3 regions of the Pantoea sp. X-Soil-TKNS-1280 genome follow, and region 3 is predicted to be linked to each of the others. Evidence: predicted binding sites of a transcription regulator. Region 3 holds the regulator's gene; each other region holds the start of a gene.
What was found. Region 3 encodes CRP, which controls carbon source genes, mostly activating them, when cyclic AMP is high. Its sites were predicted from a motif close to ATGTGANNNNNNTCACAT; they were not measured.
Positions count from the first base shown of each region.

Region 1: AC6I8X_RS13970 (YfcZ/YiiS family protein) is a predicted target of CRP. The motif match lies at 7,875-7,892, and genes of this name have one in related genera.
Region 2: pth (aminoacyl-tRNA hydrolase) is a predicted target of CRP. The motif match lies at 3,564-3,581, and genes of this name have one in related genera.

Region 1 covers NZ_AP035962.1:3,023,822-3,033,991, reverse strand. Annotated here, with positions in the region: gene AC6I8X_RS14015 (heme ABC transporter permease) at 1-598, shown strand, start outside; gene ccmD (heme exporter protein CcmD) at 595-828, shown strand; gene ccmE (cytochrome c maturation protein CcmE) at 825-1,310, shown strand; gene AC6I8X_RS14000 (heme lyase CcmF/NrfE family subunit) at 1,307-3,265, shown strand; gene AC6I8X_RS13995 (DsbE family thiol:disulfide interchange protein) at 3,262-3,819, shown strand; gene AC6I8X_RS13990 (cytochrome c-type biogenesis protein) at 3,816-4,271, shown strand; gene ccmI (c-type cytochrome biogenesis protein CcmI) at 4,271-5,485, shown strand; gene mlaA (phospholipid-binding lipoprotein MlaA) at 5,521-6,288, shown strand; gene fadL (long-chain fatty acid transporter FadL) at 6,343-7,626, opposite strand; gene AC6I8X_RS13970 (YfcZ/YiiS family protein) at 7,973-8,269, shown strand; gene fadI (acetyl-CoA C-acyltransferase FadI) at 8,445-9,755, shown strand; gene fadJ (fatty acid oxidation complex subunit alpha FadJ) at 9,755-10,170, shown strand, end outside.
Region 2 covers NZ_AP035962.1:2,499,683-2,509,852, forward strand. Annotated here, with positions in the region: gene ispE (4-(cytidine 5'-diphospho)-2-C-methyl-D-erythritol kinase) at 1-711, shown strand, start outside; gene prs (ribose-phosphate diphosphokinase) at 850-1,797, shown strand; gene AC6I8X_RS11685 (GGDEF domain-containing protein) at 2,031-3,200, shown strand; gene ychH (stress-induced protein YchH) at 3,203-3,478, opposite strand; gene pth (aminoacyl-tRNA hydrolase) at 3,741-4,328, shown strand; gene ychF (redox-regulated ATPase YchF) at 4,441-5,532, shown strand; gene AC6I8X_RS11705 (DUF3472 domain-containing protein) at 6,018-6,743, shown strand; gene phoA (alkaline phosphatase) at 6,840-8,246, opposite strand; tRNA gene AC6I8X_RS11715 (tRNA-Ser) at 8,493-8,580, shown strand; gene phoH (phosphate starvation-inducible protein PhoH) at 8,880-9,668, opposite strand.
Region 3 covers NZ_AP035962.1:3,958,785-3,968,954, reverse strand. Annotated here, with positions in the region: gene AC6I8X_RS18550 (putative adenosine monophosphate-protein transferase Fic) at 1-252, shown strand, start outside; gene AC6I8X_RS18545 (aminodeoxychorismate synthase component II) at 294-869, shown strand; gene argD (bifunctional acetylornithine/succinyldiaminopimelate transaminase) at 957-2,177, shown strand; gene AC6I8X_RS18535 (YccS/YhfK family putative transporter) at 2,179-4,254, opposite strand; gene crp (cAMP-activated global transcriptional regulator CRP) at 4,313-4,945, opposite strand; gene AC6I8X_RS18525 (OsmC family protein) at 5,247-5,651, shown strand; gene AC6I8X_RS18520 (phosphoribulokinase) at 5,776-6,645, opposite strand; gene AC6I8X_RS18515 (YheU family protein) at 6,707-6,925, opposite strand; gene AC6I8X_RS18510 (hydrolase) at 6,928-7,944, opposite strand; gene AC6I8X_RS18505 (LysE family translocator) at 8,005-8,607, shown strand; gene tauA (taurine ABC transporter substrate-binding protein) at 8,768-9,748, shown strand; gene tauB (taurine ABC transporter ATP-binding subunit) at 9,760-10,170, shown strand, end outside.

The DNA.
Region 1 (10,170 bases), 930 kb from region 3:
TCAGCAGGGTGACAGCTTCCGCATCATGTACATCCATGTACCCGCGGCAATGTGGTCCATGGGCGTGTATGCCTCGATGGCGATTGCGGCGTTTATCGGCCTGGTGTGGCAGATGAAGATGGCTGACCTGGTCTCGGCAGCGATGGCACCGGTTGGGGCGGTGTTTACCTTTATCGCGCTGGTCACCGGTTCCGCCTGGGGTAAACCCATGTGGGGGACCTGGTGGATTTGGGATGCGCGTCTGACCTCCGAACTGGTACTGCTGTTCCTTTATATGGGAGTGATTGCGCTGTATCACGCCTTTGACGATCGCCGTACCGCGGGTCGTGCTGCCGGAATTCTGATTCTGGTCGGTGTGGTCAACCTGCCAATCATCCACTTCTCGGTGCAATGGTGGAACACCCTGCATCAGGGCTCGTCTGGCATCCTGCAACAGGATATTGCGCCAAGCATGCGTACCCCGCTGCGCTGGGCGATTCTCGGTTATCTGCTGGTTTTCGTTTCGCTGACGCTGATGCGGCTGCGTAACATGATTTTGTTTACCGAACGTCATCGCCCATGGGCGATTGAGGTAGCACAGGGAGGGCGCAAATCATGACGCCAGCTTTCTCTTCCTGGCAGGATTTCTTTGCCATGGGCGGTTATGCCTTTTATGTCTGGCTCGCCGTCGTCCTCACGCTGATTCCGCTGATTGGTCTGGTGCTGCACACCGTGCTGTTTCGCCGCCGGTTACTGGCGGAGATTCGCCAGCGTCAATCCAGGGAGCGTCGCATCCGTGCGGCCAAATCGAAAAAAGCCGCCAGTGAAGCGGCAGGAGAATCCGTGTGAATATCCGTCGTCGTAACCGCCTGACTGTGGTGGTGGCGGTATTGGTGGGCTTAGGCCTGGCCACCGCATTGGTGATGTACGCGCTGCGTTCCAATATCGACCTGTTCTACACCCCGAGTGAAATCTTGTACGGCAAGGGCGAGGACCATCAGAAACCTGAGCCAGGCCAGCGTCTGCGTGTGGGTGGCATGGTGATGCCGGGCAGCGTTAAACGTGATCCGAAAACCCTTGCTGTGTCGTTCAAACTGTATGACGCCAACGGCGTGGTCAGTGTCAGCTACGAAGGTATCCTGCCGGACCTGTTCCGTGAAGGGCAGGGTATCGTGGCGCAGGGTGTGCTGGAAGATGGCAACCTGGTGAACGCCAAAGAAGTGCTGGCGAAGCACGATGAAAAATATACGCCACCGGAAATTCAGGACGCGATGAAGAAAAACCACAAAGGACCTGCGGCAACTTACCAGCAGGCGGGTGCCCAATCATGATGCCAGAAATTGGCAGCTTTCTGCTCTGTCTGGCGCTGGGACTGGCGCTACTGTTAAGTGTTTATCCATTATGGGGTGCGGTGCGCCAGGATGCGCGTTTGATGGCGCTGGCACGACCGCTCACCTGGGGGATGTTTGCCTGTATCGCGGCAGCATTCCTGGTGCTGGTGCACGCGTTTATCGTCAACGATTTCACCGTGGCCTATGTCGCCACCAACTCCAACACGTTGCTGCCGGTGTACTACCGCATAGCAGCGACCTGGGGTGCGCATGAAGGGTCGTTGCTGTTGTGGGTACTGCTGCTCAGCAGCTGGACGCTGGCCGTGGCGATTTTCAGCCGCGGCATGCCGCAGGATGCGCTGGCGCGTGTGCTGTCGGTGATGGGAATGATTAACCTCGGCTTTTTGCTGTTTATCACCCTGACATCGAACCCCTTTACCCGCACCTTACCGAACTTCCCGATTGATGGCAGCGATCTTAACCCGATGCTGCAGGATATCGGTCTGATCTTCCATCCGCCGTTGCTGTATATGGGCTATGTCGGTTTCTCAGTCGCGTTTGCCTTTGCCATTGCTTCGCTGATGGCGGGTCGCCTGGATACCGCCTGGGCACGTTGGTCACGTCCGTGGACCACCGCGGCCTGGGTATTCCTGACGATCGGTATCGTGCTGGGCTCGGCCTGGGCCTATTACGAGCTGGGCTGGGGTGGCTGGTGGTTCTGGGATCCGGTGGAAAACGCTTCCTTTATGCCGTGGCTGGCCGGTACTGCGCTGATGCATTCGCTGGCGGTGACGGAAAAACGCGGCAGTTTCAAATCCTGGACGGTGTTGCTGGCGATCACGGCGTTCTCGCTCAGTCTGCTGGGTACGTTCCTCGTGCGTTCCGGCGTGCTGGTGTCGGTACACTCGTTTGCGTCCGATCCGGCGCGCGGCATGTTTATCCTCGCCTTCCTGGTGATCGTCATTGGCAGCTCGCTGTTGCTGTATGCGATTAAAGGGGGGCAGGTACGCAGCCGGGTGCAAAATGAAGCCTGGTCGCGCGAATCTTTCCTGCTCGGCAATAACGTCCTGTTGATTGCAGCCATGCTGGTGGTGCTGCTGGGAACCCTGCTGCCGCTGGTGCATAAGCAGCTGGGCCTGGGCAGCATTTCCGTCGGTGAACCCTTCTTTAATACGATGTTTACCTGGCTAATGGCGCCGTTCGCGCTGATGCTGGGCATCGGTCCGCTGGTGCGCTGGCGTCGTGATGAACCGCAGAAGCTATGGAAGCGTCTGGGTATCGCGCTGCTGGTCACGCTAATCCTCTCTATCGCCCTGCCGTGGTTGTTACAGGATCGTATTGAAGCGATGACGGTGATCGGGCTGCTGATGTCGATTTGGGTGATCCTCCTGACGCTGATGGAGCTGCATGAACGCGCCACCCATCGCCACACCTTCTTTGCCGGTCTGCGCCATCTGACGCGCAGCCATTGGGGCATGGTGCTCGGCCATCTCGGTGTTGCGGTGACGGTGATTGGGATCGCCTTCAGCACGCAATACAGCGTGGAACGCGATGTGCGCATGAAGTCTGGCGATAATGTTGATATCCATAATTATCACTTTATTTTCCGCGATGTTCACAACCTGCAGGGCCCGAACTACAGCGGTGGCGTGGCGATTATCGACGTGACCCGTGATGGCAAACCGGAAGCCGTGCTGCATGCGGAAAAACGCTTCTATACGGCGGCGCGTACCATGATGACCGAAGCAGCGATCAGCGGTGGCTTTACCCGCGATCTCTACGCCGCGTTAGGAGAAGAGCTGGATGATGGCTCCTGGGCGGTGCGTATTTATTACAAACCGTTCGTGCGCTGGATTTGGTTCGGCGGCGTGTTTATGGCGGTGGGTGGTCTGCTGTGTCTGCTCGATCCGCGTTATCGTTCGCGCAAAAAAGCGCCACGGGAGGAGCAGGCATGAACAAGAAGATCCTTTTTATTCCGCTGGTATTGTTTCTGCTGTTAGCGGCGGCGTTGCTGTGGCAGTTGTCGCGCAACGCCAACGGTGATGACCCGACGTTGCTGGAATCTGCACTGATCGGTAAACCGGTGCCGGTATTTAAGCTGGAAGCGCTCGACAAGCCGGGCAAAATCTACAGCCAGCAGGTTCTGACCGATGGCAAGCCGATTCTGCTTAACGTCTGGGCCACCTGGTGCCCAACCTGTCGCGCCGAGCATGAATACCTCAACACGCTGGCGGAAAAAGGCATTCGCGTGGTGGGCCTTAATTATAAAGACGACCGCACCAAAGCCGTGACCTGGCTGAATACGCTGGGCAATCCTTACGCCCTCAGCCTGTATGACGGGGATGGCATGCTCGGTCTGGATTTGGGCGTCTATGGTGCACCGGAAACCTTCCTGATTGATGGTAAAGGCATCATTCGCTATCGCCACGCGGGCGACATGAACGATCGCGTCTGGCAGCAGGAAGTGAAGCCGCTGTGGGATAAATACAGCAAGGAGGCGGGCGCGTGAAACGGCTGCTTCTTTTGCTCGCGGGGGTGCTGTTGAGCACCAGCCTGTGGGCAGCCATCGATACTTACCAGTTCGATTCGGTACAGCAGGAGGAACAGTACCGCGACCTGACCGGTTCGCTGCGCTGCCCTAAATGCCAGAACAACAGCATTGCAGATTCCAACGCCATGATTGCGGCGGATATGCGCCTGAAAGTGTACGAATTGATGAAGCAGGGTCAGAGCCGACAGCAAATCATCAATTATATGGTGGCGCGCTATGGCAACTTCGTGACCTATGAACCCCCGGTCACGCCATCGACCCTGATTTTGTGGGTTGGACCGGCGCTGTTTGTGGTGCTGGGCGGCCTGATCATTATCCTGCGCAGTCGCCAGCGTAAAACACGCAGCGAACTGGATGAAAACGAACAACAGCGCCTCGCGGCGATTTTGAAGCGTGACGGGAAGTCATAATGAGTGGATTCTGGATTACCTTGATTATTTTACTGGCTGCGGCTTGCGCGCTTTTTCTCAGCGCGGGCTGGCGTCAGCGCGTGGCCAGCAATGGCGATCGCGATCGTCTGAATACTGACTTTTATCAGCAGCGCCTGCGTGAGCTGGAGCGGGATGAAGAGGAAGGTGTGGTAGCAGAGCGTCCGGAAATGGTACGCGAGCTGCAACAAACCTTGCTGACCGATGTTCCGCAACAGCAGGAAGCCGCGCGAAACCAGCAAAGCAGCCGCTGGATTCTGTTGCCGGGTGTAGGATTGCTGGTGGTGGTGTCGCTGGGAATGTATCTGAAAACCGGCGGGCTGGCGCAGCTGGCGGGCTGGACATCGGTACAGCAGGAATATCCGGCGCTGCGCGCGCGCGTGATGGACCCGCAGGCCAAACCGCTGACCATGGAAGAACTGGCGCGACTGCAACTGGGGCTGCGTACTTCACTGCAGTCTGACCCGCAAAACCTGAATGACTGGACCATGCTGGGCCGCCTCGGCATGGTGCTTAATAATGCCAGCGATGCCAGCCAGGCGTTCGAACGGGCGTTGCAGTTGGCTCCGAATAATCTGGAACTGCAACAGGATTATGCCGAGGTGCTGACGCGCTCCAGCGATCCGCAGGATAATCGTCAGGCCAGCATGTTGCTGCGTGACCTGCTGAAACGCGATCACAGCAACGTGCGTACCCTGAGTTTGCTGGCATTTAACGCCTTCGAACAGCAGCAGTATGACGAGGCGATTGGTGCCTGGCAGATGATGCTGAAACTGTTACCGGCAGGAGATAAGCGCATCGCGATGATCGAGCGCAGTATTGAACAAGCGAAAACCGACGCGGGACAGCAAAATACCCATCTGGCATTGACGGTGAGTTTAAATCCGCAGGCAGAAAAAATGTTGCCGCAGGGCGGAGTGATGTATATTTCTGTTACTGACGGTGTATCACCGGTGCCTGTGGCTGTGAAGCGTTTTCCGCTCAGCCATTTCCCGTTATCGCTTACGCTGGATGACAGTAACGCTATGATGCCAGACCGTTTGTTGTCGGCGCAGCATCAGGTGCAGATCCGGGTACGTATTTCGCGCGATGGTAGCGCCAATCCCCAGCCTGGCGATTGGTTTGGTTTAAGCGCGGTTACTCCCTGGGATGGTCATCAGCAACTTGCTGTGGAAATTAATCAGCAGCAGCCCTGAAGCGATACACCATTTTCATGCACAGGGAGATAAGAATGAATTACCGCCTGACCGGTCTGGCGCTGGCCAGTGTATTGCTGGTGGGATGTGCCAGTTCCAAACCGGCTGACAACGATCAAACTGCGCAGCGCAGCGATCCGCTTGAAGGCTTTAACCGCACGATGTTTAACTTCAACTACAACGTGCTGGATCCTTATGTGGTGCGTCCGGTAGCGGTGGCCTGGCGCGATTACGTGCCAGTACCTGCGCGTACCGGGATAAGTAATGTGCTGAGTAACCTTGATGAACCGGCGAGTATGCTCAACGCTTTCCTGACGGGTGAACCGCGTCGTGCGATGATCCACTTCACGCGTTTCTTCCTGAATACCACGTTAGGGCTGGGTGGCTTTATTGATGTGGCAGGTAAAGCCAATCCTGAGCTGGCGCGTGAAGAACCGCACCGGTTTGGTAGTACGTTGGGGCGTTATGGTGTCGGCTATGGTCCGTATGTGGAGCTGCCTGCTTACGGCAGCTTTACGATCCGTCAGGATGGCGGTGATTATGTTGATACCCTCTACCCGGTGCTGAGCTGGCTGACCTGGCCGATGGCCATCGGTAAATGGACGCTGGAAGGGGTGGAAACCCGTGCACAGCTGCTGGATAGCGATGCGATTCTGCGCCAGCAACAGGATCCTTATGCGTTTGTGCGTAATGCCTATTTCCAGCGTAATGATTTCCTCGCCAGAGGCGGTAAGCTGAAGCCGGAAGAAAACCCGAACGCGAAAGCGATCCAGGGCGATCTTAACGAGATTGATGCGGAATAAATAACAACAAAAGGCGGCTGATTCAGCCGCCTTTTTCATGCATACCGGGTCACATCAGAACTTATAGTTGAAGCTCGCGCCATACAACATCGCCTTACCTTCAGACCTGAAAGTGTAGCTGCCTTCCTGAATAGTGACGTTCTGTCCATGCATATAGGAAACACCCAAATCCACGGAGGCATCCGGGGTAAACGCATACGAGGCACCGAGGCTCAGCCACAGGCGATCCTGATCCGGGATGGAGATGGAACGGTTTTCGGCTGGAACCGGGCTATCGTCAAAGGCGATACCGCCACGGAAGGTCCAGTTGTCGTCGTAGAAGTAAGTGGTACCGAGCGCGATACGGTAAGCATCGCGGAAACCTTCATTTTTATAGAACAGTGTCTGACCATTGTTACCCGTGGCATTCAGCGCCTGGAACTGGCTCCAGCTGGTATAGGTCAGGCTGTAGTGCACTGCCCATTGCGGTGCCACTTTGTGCCAGCCTGAGACTTCCCACATTTCCGGCAGGTTGAGTGTCAATGCGCCTGGAATGGTGGAACCACCGGTTGCGTAAGGCAAACCTAAATTAAGCGCCTGGTTGACTGCATTGATGGAGGTAGGCAGGTTGCTCTTGTATTCGCCGTCGAAATCGACTTTCACTTCTGAACGATAGGTAAAGCCAAAGCGGTTGTTCTTATCTACTTCATATAAGATACCGGCGTTCCAGCCATAGCCCCATTCGTTGCCTTTCAGACGGGCGATTTGTGTATCTGCTGGAATACCCAGTGCTGCGCCAGACTCACCGGCATAACGTTCAATTTTCGCTTTGGCGTAAACCGCATCGAAACCGACGCCGAAGCTGAAGTGTTCATTCAGACGGTACGCGGTGCTGATGTTAAAGTTACCGGTGGTCAGGTCGGTCGTACCACCGTAAGCACCGGCGGTATAACCGTCATTAAATTCGGTTGCCAGGCCGTAATTAGAGGTGACGGAAGCCCCTACCCACCATTGGTCATTAATCGGGTGTACATAGTGGATATCCGGTATCCACTGATTGGGTGCAATATTTTTTGCATCAAGGCTGCGGCCAGAGGGACTGGTGCCGCTGATATTAACGTCGGGATCAATATAAACCGCGCCGATGGAGAAGGAAGGTCGATCCATCAATGCCATGGTTGCCGGGTTACGGCTGGCGGAGGCGGCGGTATCGCCCATTGCGCCTTCACCCGAATATGCACGACCTAATCCAATTGCTGAAAATTCGTTAAGTTGAAAGCCCGCTGCGTAAACATGAGAAGAGACGAGCGCCACTGCAACGGCCACAGCCGACTTTGCAAACAGGTTCTTATGGTTCATGACCACAACCTCATATCAATTATTATTAAAAGTTGTCACATCACGTAACAAGGGACGGCGGATTGTAGGGACTGACGACATTGACACATATCAGACCAGTGCGACGAGTATAGGTCTGACCTGTGTCGATGTTGCAATATTGTTTTTAAAATATTTCCAATTTGATCGATAAAATCAGATCTGCATAACAAAATCCTTGCCGTTACGTTCCAGCATAGTGACTCAAATTTGTTTTGGATCAATTTATAGTGTGATATTCGTCACTTAGCGGGCAGTTCGTGGCGATGGCAGTGCATCAGGCGTACAATTTGAAGCAGAAATAACCATTTTTAGTCAGGAGAACATGATGACTGATGCCATTAAAAACTGCAGTGCGAACGAGACAGCAGCCTGCTGCTGTGTGGATGTTGGCACCGTCATGGATAACACCGATTGTGCCGCAAGCTGGTCAGGAGTATTCGCTGACCGCCATGCAGCGGAAGCCATGCTCAAACATTTAAGTGACCGGGCGCGCCAGGTCGAATCCGAACCCTGTGATATCCGCTCACGCTTTGATGAAGAAGCCGCCGGTGTGCGTCTGAATATTGATTTCACCTTTGCCTGTCAGGCAGAAGCATTAATCTTCCAGCTTGGCCTGCGCTAATTAATCCCCCCTCGTCTGCCGGACACCCTTCCGGCAGCGTTTTTCAATTTCGTGTTTCTCCTCGCACTTTTTCTCTCTGCATATTGGCGACTTACGCGCTCCTGGTTAACACTGATGATCAGGTCAGACCTCTTTGGGCAATGACGCCCCGGTCAAATAGCACAGGTGACAGTCGATGAGCAAAGCGCAGCCGCTGCTGACGCGTCAGGGCGAACGCATCGCCATAACCCAGGGTCTTCGTACTCCTTTTGCCCGCCAGGCGAGTGATTTTCATGGCATTCCGGCGCTGGAGCTGGGAAGGATGGTGGTGAGTGAACTCATGGCGCGCAGTGAACTGCCGGTGGAGGTCATCGATCAACTGGTGTTTGGCCAGGTGGTGCAAATGCCGGAGGCCCCGAATATCGCCCGTGAAATTGTGCTGAGCAGCGGCCTGAGCGTGCACACCGATGCTTACAGCGTCAGCCGTGCCTGCGCTACCAGCTTCCAGGCAGTGGCAAATGTGGCGGAAAGCCTGATGGCGGGCAGCATCGATGCCGGGATCGCTGGCGGCGCTGATTCCTCATCCGTGTTGCCGATTGGCGTCAGCAAAACCCTGGCACGCGCATTGGTCGATCTCAACAAAGCGCGTCGCTTCGGCCAGAAATTACAGATTTTGCGCCGTCTGCGCCCACGTGACCTGCTGCCGGTGCCACCCGCTGTCGCGGAGTATTCCACGGGTCTGCGCATGGGGGATACCGCAGAACAGATGGCAAAAACCCATGGCATTACCCGTGAACAGCAGGATGCGTTAGCCCTGCGTTCACACCAGCGTGCTGCGCGTGCGTGGGAATCGGGTGTGCTGGCGCAGGAAGTGATGCCCGCCTTTGTACCGCCGTGGAAAGCGCCGGTCGAACAGGATAACAACGTACGCTTCAACGCCAGCGCGGCGGATTATGCCCGATTGCGTCCGGCATTCGATCGTCGTCACGGTACGGTGACGGCAGCTAACAGCACGCCGCTGACCGATGGCGCGGCGGCGGTGATCCTGATGCGTGAAGGTCGTGCCCGTGAGCTGGGCATCACGCCGCTTGGCTACCTGCGCAGCTACGCCTTCAGCGCCATTGATGTCTGGCAGGATATGCTGCTGGGACCGGCTTATGCTTCGCCGCTGGCGCTGGAACGTGCGGGGGTGAGCCTGAACGATCTCACCCTGATTGATATGCATGAAGCCTTCGCGGCACAGACGCTGGCGAATCTGAAAATGTTCAATGATGAGCGTTTCGCGCGCGAGGTGCTGAATCGCCCACACGCCCTCGGTGAAGTGAATGAAGAACGATTCAACGTGCTGGGCGGGTCGATCGCCTATGGACATCCCTTTGCTGCAACCGGTGCGCGCATGATCACCCAAACCTTGCAGGAACTGCGGCGGCGTGGTGGCGGGCTGGGGCTGGTCACCGCCTGCGCAGCGGGTGGATTAGGGACAGCTATGGTACTGGAGGCCGAATAATGAGTGATTCCGCATTCCACCTGCACATGCGCCTCGACCATATCGGCGTAATCACCATCGATGTGCCGGGTGAAAAGATGAATACCCTGAAGGCAGAGTTTGTCCCGCAGATTATGTCGGTGCTGGCTGAAGCACGGCGTGACCCACAGCTGGCCGGGCTGGTATTGATTTCCGGCAAGCGCGATAACTTTATCGCCGGGGCGGATATCAGCATGATTGATCGTTGTGCTACCGCCGAAGAAGCTGAAGCGCTGGCGCGTCAGGGGCAGGAAGTGATGGCGAATATTGCCGCGTTGCCTTTTCCGGTGGTGGCGGCGATCCATGGTGCCTGTCTTGGCGGTGGTCTCGAACTGGCGCTGGCATGCGACGCGCGTATCTGTTCGCTGGATGATAAAACCCGTCTCGGCCTGCCGGA
Region 2 (10,170 bases), 1.5 Mb from region 3:
GATATTCGTTTGCTGACACCACTTGATGACGTGCCGGACGAGGATAACCTGATTGTGCGGGCCGCCCGGGCGTTAATGCAGGCGGCAAACCTGCGCGGCACCCTGCCGCCACAGGCCGGTGCGCAGATCACCCTGGAAAAGCGTCTGCCGATGGGTGGTGGGCTGGGTGGCGGCTCATCAGATGCCGCTACGGTGCTGGTGGCGCTGAATCATCTGTGGCAAACCGGGTTGAGTGTCGATGAGCTGGCGACCCTTGGCGTGCGGCTGGGTGCCGATGTGCCGGTGTTTGTCCGCGGGCAGGCAGCTTTTGCCGAAGGCGTGGGTGAACAATTGCAGCCAGCCGCCCCGGCAGAAAAGTGGTATCTGGTGGCCCATCCTGGCGTCAGTATCGCTACGCCGCAAATTTTTGGCGATCCGGAGCTGACGAGAGATTCACCAACTCGCTCACTTGATGAACTTTTGCAGCTTCCTTTCCACAATGATTGTGAGTCTGTGGCAAGAAAACGTTTTCGTGAGGTTGATGAGCTGGTTTCCTGGCTGCTAGAATACGCGCCGTCGCGCCTGACTGGGACCGGAGCTTGTGTGTTTGCTGAATTCAACACCGAATCCGCCGCTCGTCAGGTGCTGGAGCTTGCCCCGGAATGGATACGAGGATTTGTGGCGCGCGGGCTAAATATCTCGCCGTTGCAGCGTACTCTTTCCGGGATTTAAGCGTATGCGTGACTGTGTCACCCCTGTTCCAGACACAGCACGCGACGCATCAACACACCTGTCTGAACACGCTTTGCGGTATGCGCCGGTTATCGCAGCGTTGTTCATTCGCTGGACGCAAAGCCTGAGGTTCTTCTCGTGCCTGATATGAAGCTATTTGCTGGTAACGCCACCCCGGAACTAGCACAACGTATTGCCAACCGCCTTTACACCAGCCTCGGAGACGCCGCTGTCGGTCGTTTCAGCGATGGTGAAGTGAGTGTACAGATTAACGAAAATGTACGCGGTGGTGATATTTTCATCATCCAGTCCACCTGTGCCCCCACCAACGATAATCTGATGGAGCTGGTTGTGATGGTCGACGCGCTGCGTCGGGCTTCTGCTGGTCGTATTACTGCCGTTATCCCCTACTTTGGCTATGCCCGTCAGGACCGCCGTGTGCGTTCTGCGCGTGTGCCAATCACCGCTAAAGTGGTTGCGGATTTCCTTTCCAGCGTGGGTGTTGACCGTGTTCTGACGGTGGACCTGCACGCCGAGCAGATTCAGGGCTTCTTTGATGTCCCGGTTGACAACGTGTTTGGCAGCCCAATTCTGCTGGAAGATATGCTGCAAATTGGTCTGGAAAACCCGATTGTGGTTTCCCCGGATATTGGTGGTGTGGTTCGCGCCCGTGCGATTGCCAAACTGCTCAACGACACCGACATGGCTATCATTGATAAACGTCGCCCGCGTGCCAACGTTTCTCAGGTCATGCATATCATTGGTGACGTCGCTGGCCGAGACTGTGTACTGGTCGACGATATGATCGACACCGGCGGTACGCTGTGTAAAGCGGCTGAAGCGCTGAAGGAGCGCGGTGCGAAGCGCGTGTTCGCTTACGCCACACACCCGATTTTCTCTGGTAACGCAGTGGAAAACCTGCGCAAATCGGTGATCGATCAGGTTATCGTTTGTGACACCATCCCACTGTCTGACGAGATGAAATCTCTGCCGAACGTGCGTACTCTGACGCTGTCCGGCATGCTGGCCGAGGCGATTCGTCGTATCAGCAACGAAGAATCCATCTCCGCCATGTTCGAACATTGATCGATTGTTCAAATGAAACCGGGCCTCGCGCCCGGTTTTATTTCTCTGGTCCTGCTATCGCGTCATTTACCGACTAAGCCGCTCCTGCCGCAGATACTCGCGCGATAAATTTCGTTAAAATTCGCTATTCTCGTTGCCATTCACTGTTTTCTGCCAACACTGACATCCGGACTTTAGCGCTCCCATGTTTAGTGGTATTTTTCACCACACTTTTTTTGAGAACTCCGACCACTATGGCTCTCGACATCTACACACTTTTTGTTTGTGAGCTCTATGTACTGGGGTTTTTAAGCATCATTCTGGTCTTCGCCTGGGTCGGTTCACAATATGATCGCGTGCTGGGTTTCACCTCGCTGACCCTGACATTAACCTTACTGGCGGTGTTTCTTAGCAGCCTGCGTGCCGCAGGACTGCACTTTCTGCCGGTTGCGGTCGGAAATGTGGTCATGATGCTGGCTTATGGCAGTTTGCTGAATGCCTTCCGCGTGTTCGATAACAAGCCTCTGGGATTGAGCTGGCTGGCCGGTGCCCTGCTCTGGGCAATTCTGTGTTGCTTCCCCGCCTTTTATGACAGCCTGCCCAAACGCGTGCTGGTGGTTTGTCTGCTGTGTATCTTTTACACCGCAGCCTTAATTCAGTTGCTTTGGCGTGCCCGCGCCACATTGACGGTGACATTCTGGCCTGCGCAAACGCTGCTGTGGATTCATCTGTTGTTCCACGTTGCCCGTATCTTTCTTGATGATGCCGTGGCGACTCCGGTACATGGGGCGATTGGTGGCTCCAGTTTTTCCGTCTACGTCATCCTTGAATCCATTTTGTTCGTGATTGGTCTGGCCTTTACGATTCTGGCAATGGTGAATGAACGCACGCAAATTGCACACAAGCTGGCATCACTGCACGATCCGCTAACCAGCGTGTGGAATCGCCGGGCCCTGTTCGAGCAGGCAGAAAAGATCATTGCCCGCCGATTACGTCAGCAGCAGCCATTCACCGCCGTGTTGTTCGACCTGGATCATTTCAAAAGCATCAATGACCGTTATGGTCATCAGCAAGGCGACCGGGTGCTTATCGATTTTTGTCAGATTGCGCAGGCGTTATTGCCGGAGGAAGGTAAGTTTGCCCGTCTGGGCGGCGAGGAATTTGCCGCTATTCTGCCCGGTGGCAGCGAACTGGCGCAAACAGTCTGCGAACGCATCCGGGTGGCGACTCAGCTGTCGCAACCGGATGATATCAGTTACACCGTCAGCATTGGTTTTGCCACTTCCTGTCAGGAAGATAAACATTTCCCGGCATTGCTGGCACTGGCCGATGAAGCGCTCTACCGCGCAAAAGCCACAGGCCGTAACCGCACCGAACAGTATCTGGCGCAGTTACAGCCGTTTAATCAGGCTACGTTGGTGTAGCGTTAAGAATGATGGGTATTGCGGCGGCAACGTTTATCGCCGTAATGCCGCAACCAGAAATAACGGTCTTCTACTTTTTCACGTCCGCTGACGCGTGCGCCAACCAGCCACAGCAGCGCACCAATAAAGATGCTGAACATTGCGCCATGCGCAAGAAATTGCGGCAGATTCAGCGAAGGAATTTGATTAATGATCGAATACCCGACGCCGAGCACCATGGTGAGTAAGCCGAGACACATCAGGCCATTACCAATATAGCGAGTATGATGACGTTTCATGGTTTACCTCCTTCCTTATGAGCAAAGCTAAGAACAGCACATAACGTTAACTGACCATAAGTTTAGGCAATACCAGGCGGTTAATATGCGTACAGGATCACACATCTTTCACAATTCTGACAAAACTTTACCGCTTATCGGATTGATTTCGATAGAAAATGATAAATAACGAAGCGTCACTATTCTTCAGCCTCGCCCTTTGTCATCTTCTCGGGCACGCAGTAAACTATCGCCCTTTCGTGATCGAGACAGGATAACCATCGTGAGCAGCATTAAACTGATTGTCGGACTGGCAAATCCCGGCGCCGAATATGCCGCCACGCGCCATAACGCTGGCGCCTGGTATGTGGATCTGCTGGCAGAGCGCTACAATCAGTCTCTGAAAGACGAACCCAAATTCTTTGGCTATACCGCCCGGCTGTCACTGGCGGGAGAAGATGTGCGCCTGCTGGTACCGACCACATTTATGAACCTGAGTGGCAAAGCGGTGGCAGCGATGGCGACCTTTTACCGTATTGCGCCGGAAGAGATTCTGGTCGCACATGATGAGCTGGATTTGCCGCCTGGCATCGCAAAATTTAAGCAGGGTGGCGGCCACGGCGGCCATAACGGGCTGAAAGACATCATCAGCAAACTGGGAAATAACAATAACTTTCACCGTTTGCGTGTTGGCATTGGCCACCCAGGAGATCGCAATAAAGTTACCGGATTTGTGCTGGGTAAACCGCCCACCAGCGAGCAGAAATTGATTGATGATGCCATTGATGAAGCGGTGCGTTGCACTGAACTCTGGCTAAAAGAAGACAAAATAAAGGCGATGAACCGCCTGCACGCTTTCAAAGCCGGTTAACGCCAATTCCCGCGCCGCACAGCAGCATTTCTGTGTATAATGCGCGAAATTTTTAGAATCTGTCAGCGTTGCCAGCCAGCGCTGCACCCTCAGTGAGAAAGGTAATCAGACCATGGGATTTAAATGCGGTATTGTGGGCCTGCCGAACGTCGGTAAATCCACCCTGTTCAACGCGCTGACCAAAGCGGGTATCGAAGCAGCCAACTTTCCGTTCTGCACCATCGAACCCAATACCGGTGTGGTACCTATGCCCGACCCGCGTCTTGATCAACTGAGCGACATCGTTAAGCCGCAGCGTGTTGTGCCAACCACCATGGAATTCGTCGATATTGCCGGTCTGGTTGAAGGTGCGTCGAAAGGTGAAGGTCTCGGCAACAAATTCCTGACCAATATCCGCGAAACCGAAGCTATCGGCCATGTGGTACGTTGCTTTGAGAATGACAACATCATTCACGTTGCAGGCAAAGTAAACCCGGCTGAAGACATTGACGTTATCAACACCGAACTGGCGCTGTCGGATCTCGATACCTGCGAACGCGCTATCCAGCGTGTGCAGAAGAAAGCCAAAGGCGGAGATAAAGACGCAAAAGCTGAACTGGCTGCGCTGGAGAAGTGCCTGCCGCATCTGGAAAACGCCGGTATGCTGCGTTCACTGGATCTGGATGCCGATGAAAAAGCCGCCATCCGTTATCTGAGCTTCCTGACGCTCAAGCCGACCATGTACATCGCCAACGTCAACGAAGATGGTTTCGATAACAACCCTTACCTCGACCAGGTTCGTGCGATTGCTGACGCTGAAGGCTCTGTTGTCGTACCGGTTTGTGCGGCTGTCGAATCAGATATCGCCGAGCTGGATGATGAAGAGCGTGCTGAGTTTATGGCGGAGCTGGGTCTGGAAGAACCCGGTCTGAACCGCGTTATCCGCGCCGGTTACACCTTGCTCAACCTGCAGACCTACTTCACCGCAGGCGTCAAAGAAGTGCGTGCCTGGACCATCCCGGTCGGCGCAACGGCTCCACAGGCCGCTGGCAAGATCCACACCGACTTCGAAAAAGGCTTTATCCGCGCCCAGACCATCGCATTTGATGACTTTGTCACTTACAAGGGTGAACAAGGCGCGAAGGAAGCAGGAAAAATGCGTTCAGAAGGCAAAGAATACATCGTGAAAGATGGCGATGTGATGAACTTCCTGTTTAACGTCTGATTTACTTCTTATAAGTTGATGTCGAAAATCAGGCCCATGCAAATTGCATGGGCTTTTTTATTACCGCTATTATTACCCGGCAGTTTATCAATTGGCTTCAATACGGTTTACAGATTGAAGACACTTCAGGGATTTATCCTGACCGGCTCCAATACTGCAAGCTCTCCTTCGCGAACCAAAAATCAACGCAATTGCGTGGATTTTTCTTTACACATCACCGCGAATGAGTCCCTTTTTCTCGTTCTCCTGCTGTCTTATTCATTATCTCTGATGAAATAACTGCTAAGAAATTTCTGTGATTCCCAAAAGAAAACATCTATCCCACATACTGTTACATTGTCAGACTTTAAGCAGAAAAATATCTTAATATTTAACGCCACTCAGGAGGCGTTTTTTTCTATCGAAATTTGCACAAAACAAAATTCAACTAATAATTAGCCACTGCCAGATATTAAGCACACTTGATTTATTCATGGAGGATTCACATGAAATATTCTTTTTTTGCCCTGGCTGTAACCACCTGTTTAACAGGCAATGCCTGCGCTATAACACCAGGTGGTGTGGCCGGATGGAACTGGTCTGTCAATGCGGACAATATTACCAGTCTCACCCTGCCGTTAACGGTTAACAAGGCCCCAGACACTGCTGGTTATTATTTTGCAAATCAATTTTCTTTCACTGGTACCCGTGCCGTTGGTTATATTGGTTTGCAGCCACACACAACCGAACAATATATGTTGATTTTCTCTTCTTTTATTAACGGAACGGCTGTACTGGACAGTCAGCACTGTCGCCTTGGTGCTGATGGCGGTCACGGTGTGAGTTGTTCTACCCTGTATTCGATCAAGACAGGTAAAAAATATCTGTTTGAAGTTCGCCGTGATAACCATGACGCGAATACCTGGTACGGTTTCGTCAAAGAAGAAGGGAGTAAGAATGAAACACAGATTGGTGCATGGCGCCTGCCTGCGGGTTCAGGAACTTTAAGAAACAATCAGGCGGGGTGGATTGAGTATTATAAGAATGTTGCAACCTGTTCTATTCCGGAAGTCGCGCAAATCACCGTTTCACCACCCTACGTCACTTCAAACGGGAAACAAGGCGAGCTTACTTATCCGCATTCATATGGGCGATGTAATGGTAAATTCAATTATCAGTATGAGTTCGTGGGTAAAGATTTAAAAACCACCGTTGGGCAACCCAGTCACTAAGACGCCGTTCTTTATGGTGAAGACTGTTCTTACCGCGATCAAATACGAAAAAATCCACGCGATTGCGTGGATTTATTATCCCGTAAGAATAATGCGTTACTTAATCCCCATCGCATCCCGCAGGGTAAAGAACAGGTCAGTCTGATCTGTCAGACCCACCACATTGGCAGCATGAGGGCCGTAAGCAGCAATACGCAGCTGAGTGCCAGTGTGTTCCTGCGAATCCTCTTCTGAATTACCGTAGCTGATGGTCATCACCGCGCCATCTTTGGTGTTGACAGCCTGCGTCAGTCCCGGCGCTTTGGTGCCATTTTCGATAATCTGGCTACTGTGAGCGTGGTCCGCAGTCACCACCACCAGCGTGTCACCGTGCTGGCGGGCAAAGGCCAGTGCCTGCTGTACCGCTTCGTCCAGGTCCACGGTTTCACCTATCTGACCACAGGGATTGGCAGCATGATCCTGTTTATCAATCGATGCCCCCTCAACTTGCAGGAAGAAACCTTTGTCATTTTGACTGAGCAGGTCCAGTGCCTTTTTGGTCATCTGCGCCAGTGTCGGCGTAGTTGCCGGGCGATCTTTATTAACTTCACAGGTGACCACTGGCTTATCCAGGTTACCGTGATAGCTGGCTTTTGGCCCCTGCCAGCGTACCGGCATATTGCCCTCCGCAAACAGCCCCAGCACTGGCTTGCTTTGGTCTGCCTGCTGCACAGCATTCATACCATCAAGATTATCCACCAGCTGATAACCCATAGCCTGCGCCTGCTCACGCAGGGTTTTGCCCTGATATTCACCCGCTTTCGCTACTTCGCTGAAAGATTTCGCTCCGCCGCCCAGCGTGACATCCGCGCGGGTTTTCAGCATCTGTTCGGTAATTGACCCCTTCCCACCCTGCTCCAGCGCATTGCTCGGGCATAGATCACTGGTTTTTTCCGGGCCATAGCATTTACGTGAGGTCACATGGGCGATCAGTGCCGCAGGTGTCGCATCCTGCAATTCCGCCGTAGAAACGTTACCGGTCGCCTTGCCCGCTGCTTTTGCCAGCTCCAGCAGCGTGGTCTGATCTTTACCGTTCACATCAACGCCAATGGCACCGTTATAGGATTTGGTGCCGGTAGCCCAGGCCGTGGCAGAAGCGGCTGAATCCGTGACGTAGTTTGGTTTGTGGGTTTTCTTATCCAGAGAATAGTGGGTGTACTGGCCGGTGAGCGGTAACGCATCGATACCCGGGAAAAAGCCACCGGCCCCCATCGCCTGGTTACGTGCTGCGGTGATTTCTGAATCCCCCATGCCATCACCAATCAGCAGAATCACGTTTTTAGCCGTGCTGTTGCTGAGCGAGGCTTTCAATGCTTCAGTTTGATCCCCCGTCAGACGACGCGCACCGCCGTGCTGCGTCAAATCACCGGTTGCGGCGCGGGAGTAAGTTTCCTCATCCGCCACCGCAGCCGAAGCAAACAGTGAAGCGATAAGTGGAACCGTAATCAGAGGTATATGTTTCATTTATAAGCATCCTTATTCACAAATATAACCAAATGTTTCCGCGGACAAGTCTGCGACAATTTCGTGATACTTTTGTGACTGACATGCAATATTTTGATGACAGGATAACCAAAGCGTACAGGGTTGAAGCGATTCGCTCAGGGCTTAAGCGAATAGAAAAAAAGGAGAAAATAGGGCTTGACCCTTTTAGGCGAACTCCCTATAGTAGCGCCCCGTTGACCCGCCAAGGTCAGCAGCAAAAAATGTGGTGAGGTGTCCGAGTGGCTGAAGGAGCACGCCTGGAAAGTGTGTATACGGCAACGTATCGGGGGTTCGAATCCCCCTCTCACCGCCACAATTTTGAAGAAGAGTCTGAACTTATGTTCAGACTTTTTTTTTGCATATTCTCCGGGTGAGAGAGGGTGAGAATCCCCGACGGGGTTCGACAACCGGCACAGCCGGTTGGACAGTTTGGGCGCGCAGCGAACAAACTGCCCGCAGGGCGAGCGAAGCGAGTCAATCCCCCTCTCACCGCCACAATTTTGAAGAAGAGTCTGAACTTACGTTCAGACTTTTTTTTTGCCTGGTCCCCGGCAGCGGCACAAAAAAACCCGGCCTGAGCCGGGTTTTGTCTACTGTCCTGATTCTCAATGGTTAACTGTAAGCATGCAGCGTGCGCTGGCAGAGTGCTGAACGTACACAGTCGTCTTTAGCAAAACGGACAACCCCAATCATCTCATCCTCTTCGAAGCGCGCCAGCGCATCTGCAAGGCCTGATAGCACACCACGCGGTAGATCACATTGGGTGATATCACCGTTGACGATTACCGTCACGTTCTCACCAAGGCGCGTCAGAAACATCTTCATCTGCGCGGCGGTGACGTTCTGCGCCTCATCCAGAATCACCACGGCATTTTCGAAGGTGCGTCCGCGCATATACGCGAAGGGCGCGATCTCCACCTTGCCGATTTCGGGACGCAGGCAGTACTGCATAAAGGAAGCGCCAAGACGTTTAACCAGAACGTCATAGACCGGCCGGAAATAAGGGGCGAATTTCTCGGAAATATCTCCGGGGAGGAAACCGAGATCTTCATCCGCCTGCAGAACCGGGCGCGTAACGATTATCCTGTCGATGTCCTTATGTATCAGGGCCTCAGCCGCTTTGGCTGCGCTAATCCAGGTTTTTCCGCAGCCGGCTTCTCCGGTGGCGAAAATAAGCTGTTTCGTTTCTATGGCATTAAGATAGTGCGCCTGAGCATCATTTCTGGCCTCAATTGGTGAACGATCGCGTACATCCCGCGCCATACCAATTGCATCCAGCCCACCCATCTGCACCAGCGAAGTGACCGATTCTTCTTCACGCTGACGATGACTGCGAGAGTCATTACGAATTACTCTTCTTGCTTCGCGACGCGCTTTGATCACTGCTTTCTGTCTTCCCATAGTGGCACCTTACAGTTGGTTTCATTTATCGCCGCAGGGGCTTTCCTGTTGCGATGACGTGAACGCTTTAGAGGTTTACGTGGCTTCCTTTAGAGCCGTTTCTAGCCATTGAGAAAGGTGTACAACAACGCCAAAACGCTGCCGCGCACCGGTAATGAATTGGGGCCTGAAAAAGTCTGAAAATTGAAAAGTGAAGAGGAAACTTTCGAGGGAAGAAATCCCCCGCAGTGGACTGCGTATGTTGGAGGGTATTTACCTGTCCTTTGAAGGACCGAATCATGCGCGAACTCCAGTGACCTTAGCCACACTTCTGACAACGCTTATGATTAAAGTGCATCATATTTACGGTCCTTTGCAACAGTAATTTTAACTATCGGCTAACAAAAAGTGACTGCGGCATGCACCCGGCCTGCATCTTAAATTAAATTTAAGATTATTATCAATGAGTTATTTATTTCGGGTTGGTCTGAACTTTTTAGGAGGATTCGGAAATCGCAGATGC
Region 3 (10,170 bases):
CTGGCGCAGGATGAGTTTGTCGCGCGCCTTGCACATTACTATTGCGAGATCTATGTGCTGCACCCGTTCCGGGCCGGTAATGGTCGAACCCAGCGTATCTTTTTCGAGCAGCTGGCGTTACATGCCGGTTATCTGCTGACGTGGGATAAGCTGGACCGTGATAGCTGGCGTGCGGCGATTCGCGATGCCGTCGAGGGCGATTTAACCGCGCTCAGCGCGCAATTTGCGAAAGTGGTAAGTCCCGCCCGTTAAAATGCGTAGAATGGCGGCGGTTTTACCGGCCTGAGGGCGTTATGCTGCTGCTAATTGATAATTACGACTCTTTCACCTGGAATCTCTACCAGTATTTCTGCCAGCTGGGCGCTGACGTCAGGGTGGTGCGCAATGATGCCATCACCCTGGACGAGATGGATGCGCTCCCTCTGAGCCATTTGGTGATTTCACCTGGCCCCTGTACCCCGGATCAGTCCGGTATCTCGCTGGCGGCCATCCGCCATTTTGCCGGTCGTCTGCCGATCCTCGGTGTGTGCCTCGGTCATCAGGCGATTGCTCAGGCTTATGGTGCCCAGGTGGTGCGTGCGCGTCAGGTAATGCATGGCAAAACGTCAGCGATTCGCCATAACGATAGCGGTGTGTTTCGCGGGCTGAACAATCCTCTCACCGTGACCCGTTACCATTCGCTGATTGTGGCGCGGGATTCTCTGCCTGACGCGTTTGAGGTCACGGCCTGGAGCCTGCGCGAGGGGGAGCCTGATGAAATTATGGGGTTCCGTCATAAAATGCTGCCACTGGAAGGGGTACAGTTCCATCCGGAAAGCATTCTCAGTGAACAGGGACATCAGCTGTTGGCAAATTTCCTGCGGCCTTAAGTTGTGTTTGCCTTTGTGTGATTTTTTATGCATATTTTGTGATTATAATTTCACGTCAACTCAACAAATAACCCGATGAGGTCGGCAATGGCAGCAGAAAAACTAGCGGTAACCCGGGAAACGTTCGATAACGTAATTTTGCCTGTTTATGCACCTGCGCAGTTTGTGCCGGTTAAAGGCAAGGGTAGCCGAGTCTGGGATCAGCAGGGCAAAGAATATATCGATTTTTCCGGCGGCATCGCAGTGACTGCGCTCGGCCATTGCCATCCAGCACTGGTGGAAACGCTGAAAACCCAGGGCGAAACCTTGTGGCACACCAGCAACGTATTTACCAATGAACCGGCGCTGCGCCTGGCAAGCAAACTGATTGCGGCCACCTTTGCCGAGCGCGTGTTCTTTGGCAACTCCGGTGCGGAAGCTAACGAAGCCGCGTTCAAACTGGCGCGTTATTACGCCTGCAAAAAACACAGCCCGTTCAAAAGCAAAATCATCGCCTTCCACAATGCGTTTCATGGACGCACGCTGTTTACCGTCTCGGTTGGCGGCCAGCCAAAATACTCCGATGGTTTTGGCCCAAAACCGGCGGATATCGTGCATGTGCCTTACAACGACCTGGCGGCGGTAAAAGCGGTCATTGATGATCACACTTGCGCCATCGTGGTCGAGCCGATTCAGGGCGAAGGTGGCGTGATGCCGGCTACCCCAGAATTTATGCAGGGTCTGCGTGCCTTATGCGATGAATACAAGGCGCTGCTGGTACTGGACGAAGTGCAGAGCGGCATGGGACGCAGTGGCAAACTGTTTGCTTACGAACACTACGGCATCACCCCGGACATTATCACCACGGCGAAAGCGCTGGGCGGTGGTTTCCCGGTGAGCGCCATGCTGACTACCAATGAAATCGCTTCAGTGATGGCACCTGGCGTGCACGGCACCACTTATGGCGGTAACCCGCTGGCCTGTGCGATTGCCGAAACGGCGCTGGATATCATCAACACGCCTGAAGTGCTGGACGGTGTCGAAGCTCGTCGTCAGCAGTTTGTCGCGGCGCTGAAAGCGCTGGATAGCAAGTTTGATCTGTTCAGTGACATCCGTGGCAAAGGCCTGCTGATTGGTGCAGCGCTGAAGCCGCAGCACGCCAGCAAAGCACGCGATATCCTGCATGCCGCTGCGGCGGAAGGTTTGATGATCCTGACAGCCGGTACCGATGTGATCCGTTTTGTCCCGTCGCTGGTGATTGAGCCGACCGATATCGAAGAAGGGATGGCGCGCTTTGCCGTGGCGGTAGAGAAGGTACTGGCGGCGTAATTCAGTTTTTCACCCGCAAGCCCATCAGCCAGCGACCATGATGCGGTCGCTGGCTCCACGCCAGTGAAGAGATGGTGTGCATCACATTAAGATGTTGCAGAATCCGCTTCACATGCTGCTCAACAATGGTCACCGCACCCTCATTAATATTTTCTGGCGCTTCCAGCACGTTACTGTCGTTGCCCGGCCCGTCATATTCCAGCCGCTGCTGACAACGCTGCAACGCGATTTCGCAGGATTGCAGATACTTCTCGGCGAGCTTTGGCGTCAGCATGGTGTGCTCGCGCGCCAGAATCGTCATGGCGTTGATGTGTTCGACAATAAACTGGCTGTGCGTCACCCATAAGCGCATATCTTTCAGATACTGCGGGTTAAAACCCGGTTCGGTCATCGCCTGATTGAGCGAGTTAAACATGGCGTTGTGTGCCTGGTTAACCTTAATGCGCTGGTACGCCAGCTTCTCCGGCGACTGCTCCGGCCCGAGCAGCAGCTGCAACGCTTCCTGGTCAGCCTCCAGCGCGTCATGTGCGTTCTTACGGAGCAAGCCGCTCTGCCACTGTGGCCACAGCCAAATCATGCCGCCAAAGGCAATCAGGCATCCCATCAGCGTATCCATCATGCGCGGCAGCAGGAACTGCGCACCGTTGAGCGACAGCAGCTGAAGCGAGTACACCGCCGTTACCGTAAAGCCAATCATTGACCAGCCATAATATTTACGCGTCACCAGATAGCTGGCGAGGGTGATCGCCAGCATAAACAGCAGGGTGATGGATTCCGGCACGGCAAAGCGCAGCGAGGCAGCCGCGATCAATAACCCGGCGAAGGTGCCGAGGGCACGGTGCTGGATACGTACGCGAGTGGCGCTGTAGCCGTTCTGGCTGACGAACATGGTGGTCATCAGAATCCAGTAGGGTTTGGGGATGTTAAAGAACAACGCCAGCGCGCTGCCAAACATCAGCATTACGGCAAAACGCGCTGCGGTGCGTAACGCCGGGGACTTTAGCGACAGGTAACTGCGCAGTGCCGGAAAAAACGGCAAACGTCGCTGGCGGTCGGCCATCAGGTCACGGGTATAAAGAGGTTTCTGCGTGCGCAGGACGCGGGCAATCCGGCTGAAGTGGTACAGGCAAAAATTTCCGACCGGATTATCCGGGTGCTGGCGCGCAATCTTTTCCAGCGCCCCGAGCTGCTTCTCCATATGAAAGCGCTCCGGCAACTGGTGATAGAGGATAGCATCGGCCAACAGTCGCAGCCGCGCCGATATGGTCTTCGCATTCCAGCGGATCACCGCTTCAGCATGGCTCTGCTCCACCAGTTTTTGCACTTCTTCAGGCTGATGCAGGCTGACCGAGATGTGTTCCTGGAGATCGAGTGCCACCTGGAAGGCACGCGTCAGACGTTTATGGCTGTTGTTTCGGCTGGCAGACAACATATGCATCTGCTGATAACAGGTGGTGATCAGATCGACCGCTTTTTGCTGCCGTGCCAGCAGCGGAGGCAGGGCTTTTTCCGGGTCGGTCAGCTGCGTTAGCAGGGTGTATTTGGCATCGCAATAATCTGCCAGTTCGCGATACAGCAGGCTGAGAGTTTCGCGCATCGGCTGTTCTTTCCACAGCCAGAACCAAAGCCAGTTAAACAGCCCGTACCATAGCGTCCCGCCGATATACAGCAGCGGTGGCACCCAAATGGGCATCCGCCCCGCCAGGCTTAGCGTGAAGATGGCGGCGATAAGGGTGCCGGGCAGCAAACGGCCATGTAGCGGGCTGATTTCGCCAGTGACGCCCACCAGTAGCGGCAGAGCCAGCATAATCAATGGCAGAGGAACGTGGTAATCCGTCAGCCATTGAATCAGAAAACTGCCGGTAGCAAACAGGGAACCGCCAACAATCAGGCGTTTAAAGAAACGTTTATGGGGCGTATCCAGGCCTGCGATATTGCAGCAGGCGGGAACCAGCGAGAACAGCAGCCCTTTTTGCAGGTCACCAAACAGCCAGCCGAGAGCCACGGGCAGGCAAAGCACCAGCGTTTGCCGCAGGGCGTAATTAACTTCGGGATGATAGATGATTCGACGCCACATCAGCTCATCGCAGACAAAAACGGCGCGATGTGACCATCACGCCGTGGGTGAGAAGGAATTAGCGGGTGCCGTAAACGACGATGGTTTTACCATGTGCGGAGATCAGGTTTTGATCTTCCAGCATTTTCAGAATACGGCCAACTGTCTCGCGTGAGCAGCCAACGATCTGACCAATTTCCTGACGGGTGATTTTGATCTGCATCCCGTCCGGGTGGGTCATGGCATCAGGCTGTTTGGCCAGATTGAGCAGCGTCTGCGCAATGCGACCGGTCACATCAAGGAAGGCAAGGTTGCCGACTTTTTCTGATGTCACCTGCAGGCGACGTGCCATCTGCGCCGAAAGACGCATTAAAATATCCGGGTTTACCTGAATCAGCTGACGGAATTTTTTGTAGGAAATTTCAGCCACTTCGCAGGCAGTTTTTGCTCGTACCCAGGCACTGCGTTCCTGACCTTCTTCAAACAGGCCAAGCTCGCCGATGAAATCCCCCTGATTGAGGTAGGAGAGAATCATCTCTTTGCCTTCTTCATCTTTAATCAGTACCGCAACGGCACCTTTCACGATGTAGTAGAGCGTTTCCGCTTTTTCACCCTGGTGAATCAGGGTGCTTTTGGATGGATATTTGTGAATATGGCAATGGGACAGGAACCATTCGAGTGTAGGGTCTGTTTGCGGTTTGCCGAGAACCATTCGCTATTATCCTCTGTTGTAATCGTGCCCAAAACACAGGGGGCAATTTTCCCTGTCAGGCGGTGAAATCGTAGAGCGCTTCCAGTAAAGGAAATTATTCGGGTGGACTCTTAAGCCAGGCTTCTGATTCTTCCCGCCTTCGTCTATTACGACGAAAATATTTTCAGCTCTGTTTGTAGCACAGCTTTTGCTAGCTGTCTTCTGTTGTCTCGCTTCAGCAAAAGGGCGATTAGTCTGGATTGCTGTTTCTCAGGTGAAAGCGTACTCTGGCGGCAAATCAGCCGATTCAGGAGAAAGAATAATGCAGGCACGGGTCAAATGGGTGGAAGGGCTTACCTTTCTCGGAGAATCCTCATCGGGTCATCAGGTATTAATGGATGGGAACTCGGGTGATAAAGCGCCGAGCCCGATGGAGATGGTGCTGATGGCGGCGGGGGGGTGCAGCGCGATTGACGTGGTGTCTATCCTGCAAAAAGGGCGCAATGAAGTGACCGATTGCGAGGTGAAACTCACCTCTGAACGTCGTGAAGAAGCGCCACGGATTTTTACACACATCAATCTGCATTTTATTGTCAGCGGCAAAGCGCTGGGCGATAAAGCGGTGGCGCGTGCGGTGGATTTGTCGGCAGAGAAATATTGTTCGGTGGCGATCATGCTGGGCAAAGGGGTAGAAATTACCCACAGCTATGAGGTGATTGAGCTATAGCACGAACGTAGCGGCGCGATTTATCGCGCGGATTTTTTCGTGCAGCATGCACGGTCAGGCGATTTATCGCGCGGATTATTCCGATATCGCGCACTGGAATTGCGCGATAAATCGCGCCGCTACATTATTCAATCCGTTTACCTTCAATCAGCCGCTGCACCAGCGGTGTCATAATCAACTCCATCGCCAGCCCCATTTTGCCACCCGGCACCACCAGGGTGTTCATATGCGAGATAAAGGAATCCTGAATCATCGCCAGCAGGTAAGGAAAGGCAATGCCTTCCAGCCCACGAAAATGGATCACCACAAAGCTTTCATCCAGCGACGGTATCTCACGTGCGGCAAACGGATTTGAGGTATCAACGGTGGGTACGCGCTGGAAGTTAATATGGGTGCGCGAGAACTGTGGCGTGATGAAGTTGATGTAATCCTCCATCGAACGTACCACCGAATCCATCACCGCTTCGCGTGAATGGCCGCGTTCGCTGGTGTCGCGAATCAACTTCTGAATCCACTCGAGGTTCACAATCGGCACCACGCCGACCAGCAAATCCACATGTTCGGCCACATTGTGTTGCTGCGTCACGACGCCGCCGTGCAAACCCTCATAAAACAGCACATCCGTGTTTTCCGGCAGCGGTTGCCACGGTGTAAAGGTGCCAGGAACCTGATTCCACGGCACGGCTTCATCATAGGTGTGAAGATATTTGCGCGACTGCCCGAGACCGGATTGGCCGTATTGTTTGAAAGTTTGCTCCAGCAGGCCAAAATCGTTGGCCTCCGGTCCGAAGTAGCTGATATGACGGCCCAGATCACGCGCTTTGCGGATCGCCATGTCCATCTCCGGACGCGTATAACGATGGAAACTGTCGCCTTCCACTTCTGCGGCGTGCAGATCCAGCTGCTGGAAAATTTTCCGGAAGGCAAGGCTGGTGGTGGTGGTTCCGGCCCCGCTGGAACCGGTAACGGCAATAACTGGATGCCTGGCTGACATGACAAAGCTCCCTGTGAAGTCCGGCGATGAGCATTGTTAGCACGAAATGCCGGGATGTGCATTAGCCGCGAAATTCACCGCGCGCCATGATATTGACGGTTTCGTGCAGTTCTGACCACACCAGCACCGCGTCACCGCGTTCCAGCTGGCGACGCACATCAGCGACTTTTTGCGCCAGACTGCGTTCCTGTTCACCGTAGTCGGTGCCTTCGCGTAATACAAAGGCTTCAATCAGGTTTTCCAGCGTTTCGGGGTCGAGTTGTTGCCACGGTATAATCACGATCACATATCCAGATAAGTTGATAGCCACTGTGGCACGCGTTGTTCCAGCCACATCTGTGGGCGCAGCAATGTTCCGCCGACAAAGCCAACGTGGCCGCCTTGCTGCGTCAATTGGTATTCAATTGACGAGGACAGTTGCTCCGGCTGCGGGATAACTGCGTCAGTCATGAAGGGATCGTCTTTGGCGTGAATGATCAGCAGCGGTTTACGAACATTGATTAAGTGCGGCATGGCGCTGGCGCGGTGATAATAATCTCCCGCATCGATAAATCCGTGCGCCCGTGAGGTGACGGCATCGTCAAAGTCGCGCAGACGCCGCAGGGTGCGTAGCTGGCGTAAATCCACCGGCAAGGTACCGGGCCAGGCGCGCAGCTTGCGCTTCGCATTTTTTTTCAGCTGCGTCAGCAAATAATGCTGATAAAAGCGTGAGAAACCGTTCTCCAGTTTCTGGCTGCACGGCTCCAGCAGCAGCGGTGCCGAGATAGCGACGGCGGCATCAAAAGGCGCATCACTGCCCTCCATCCCGGCGAGGCACGCCAGCATATTCGCGCCGAGCGAGACGCCCACTGCAGTGGTTGGCACGGTACCCCATTCACGCCTTAACCAGCGCAGGAAATAGCTCGCGTCTTCCGTTTCGCCGGAATGGTAAATACGATGCAGGCGATTGGGTTCGCCACTGCAACCACGAAAGTGCATCACCACTGCCAGCCAGCCACGCGCCTGACATGCCTGCATCAACCCGTGGGCATAGGGGCTGTGGAAACTTCCCTCTAAGCCGTGAAACAGGACCATGCGCGGTTTATGGGCGGCCTGCGCCGGATCTTCACTCCACGCGAGATCGACGAAATCACCATCCGGCAAATCAAGACGCTGCCAGTGCGGACGCAGGGTGACACGCCGCCGCAGCAGGCGCGGGAGCAGGGTTTGCAGATGCGGATTGCGAAAGCCACTCAGCGGGACGAAGGTCTCGCCGGGCGGAGAATCAAAATTACTGTGGTAAACGCTTGTCTGATGCATATCTCGCTGATAGTTTCGATGGGTTTTTGGCTTTCCTGGGTGAGGAGCACCCGAATCAACATGGAACTAAGTCTGTTTTTATCAATGCTGGGCTTTCTCTGGGTCGCTGCGATCACGCCAGGGCCTAATAATATGTTACTTACCGCCTCCGCTGCCAACTTTGGCTTTCTGCGTACCTTTTCGTTGTTAATCGGCATCATGATCGGTATGCAGGTGATGCTGCTGATGGTGGCCTTTGGCGTGGGTAGCCTCATCCTACTCTATCCTTCCCTTCATCTGGTTCTTAAAATTGCCGGTAGCCTCTATCTGTTGTGGCTGGCGTGGAAAATTGCTACCGCCGAGTATGAGACGCTGGACACGGATGCGGCCCCTCCGGTACCCACGCCGTTCTGGCAGGGAGGGCTGCTGCAACTGATTAACCCGAAAGCCTGGCTGATGGCGCTGGGTGCGGTTGCCAGCTTTAGTCTGGCCGGGGCCGCCTATCTGCATTCCGTGGTGGCCATCAGCATTGGTATGGCGCTGGTCAACGTGGTCTCCGGGGTGATCTGGATGGGGTTTGGTTCGATCATCGGCCGTCTGCTGCGCAGCCCACGGGCGTGGAAAATCTTTAACCTGGCGATGGGGATTTTGACTGCCGCCTGTGTGCTGTTGATTTGGCACTGAGTAAACCCGAGGCGCGGCAACGCGCCTTTTTGCTGTTTGCGCATAGCCTTGCCCGATGTTGATCTAAGAACCGATTTTCATTAGGGATAATTTTTAATTCCTTTATGAAACCATTGCTGCTGGCGACACTGCACCCAACATAAAAATATTGGGGTGCAAGATGATGGCAGTGAAGAAAACCATAACCACGTTAGCCGCAGCGCTGGCGTTGCTGACCTTCCAGGCCGAGGCGGTTAGCGTCACGGTGGCGTATCAGACCTCCGCGGAACCGGCCAAGGTGGCACAGGCCGATAACACCTTTGCCAAAGAGAGCGGAGCCAGCGTTGACTGGCGAAAGTTCGATAGCGGGGCCAGCGTGCTGCGCGCCCTGGCCTCCGGCGACGTGCAGATTGGCAATATCGGTTCCAGTCCGCTGGCGGTGGCCGCCACACAGCAACTGCCCATTGAAGCCTTCCTGTTAGCATCGCAGCTCGGTAATTCCGAGGCGCTGGTGGTGAAGAAATCCATCAGCCATCCCAAAGACCTGATCGGCAAACGTATCGCCGTCCCCTTTATCTCTACCACCCATTACAGCCTGCTGGCCGCATTGAAGCACTGGGGCATCAAACCCACCGATGTGCAGCTGGTTAACCTGCAACCGCCCGCAATCATTGCCGCCTGGCAGCGTGGCGATATTGACGGCGCTTACGTCTGGGCACCGGCGGTCAATGAACTGGAAAAGGATGGCAAAGTGCTGACCGACTCCTCACAGGTCGGCAAATGGGGCGCGCCGACGCTGGATGTCTGGGTGGTGCGTAAAGACTTTGCACAGCAGCACCCGGATATCGTCACGGCGTTTGCCCGCAGCGCGCTGGAGGCGCAGAAAGCCTATATCGATAACCCGCAACAGTGGCTGCAACAGCCGGACAACCTGAGCAAGCTGTCGCGCCTGAGCGGGGTGCCGGAAGCTCAGGTGCCGGGGCTGGTGCAGGGCAACACCTATCTCACTGCCCAGCAGCAGGTTGAGCAGCTTGGTAAGCCCGTCAATCAGGCGATTGTCGATACCGCGCATTTCCTGAAAGAGCAGGGCAAGGTGCCGGATGCGGCCAGTGATTACAGCGGCTTTGTCACCACCCGTTTCGTTGCTCCCTTAGTGAAATAACCGGAGGCTTTATGCTCAGCATCACTCATCTTAATGCGCGTTACGCCGGACAACCTGCGTTGCAGGACATCAACCTGCAACTGGATCAGCGTGAACTGTTGGTGGTGCTGGGACCGTCCGGGTGTGGCAAAACCACGTTACTCAATCTGATCGCCGGTTTCCTGCCGCTGGAATCCGGCAGCATCACGCTGGATGGCAAACCGGTGAACGGGCCGGGTGCCGAACGCGGCGTGGTGTTTCAGAACGAAGGGTTGTTGCCGTGGCGCAATGTGATCGACAACGTCGCCTTCGGTTTGCAACTGGCCGGGATGGCAAAGACCGATCGCCATGCCATCGCCCGGCGTCTGCTGGGCAAAGTGGGGCTGGAAGGAGCGGAAAAGCGTTTTATCTGGCAGCTCTCTGGGGGTCAACGTCAGCGCGTG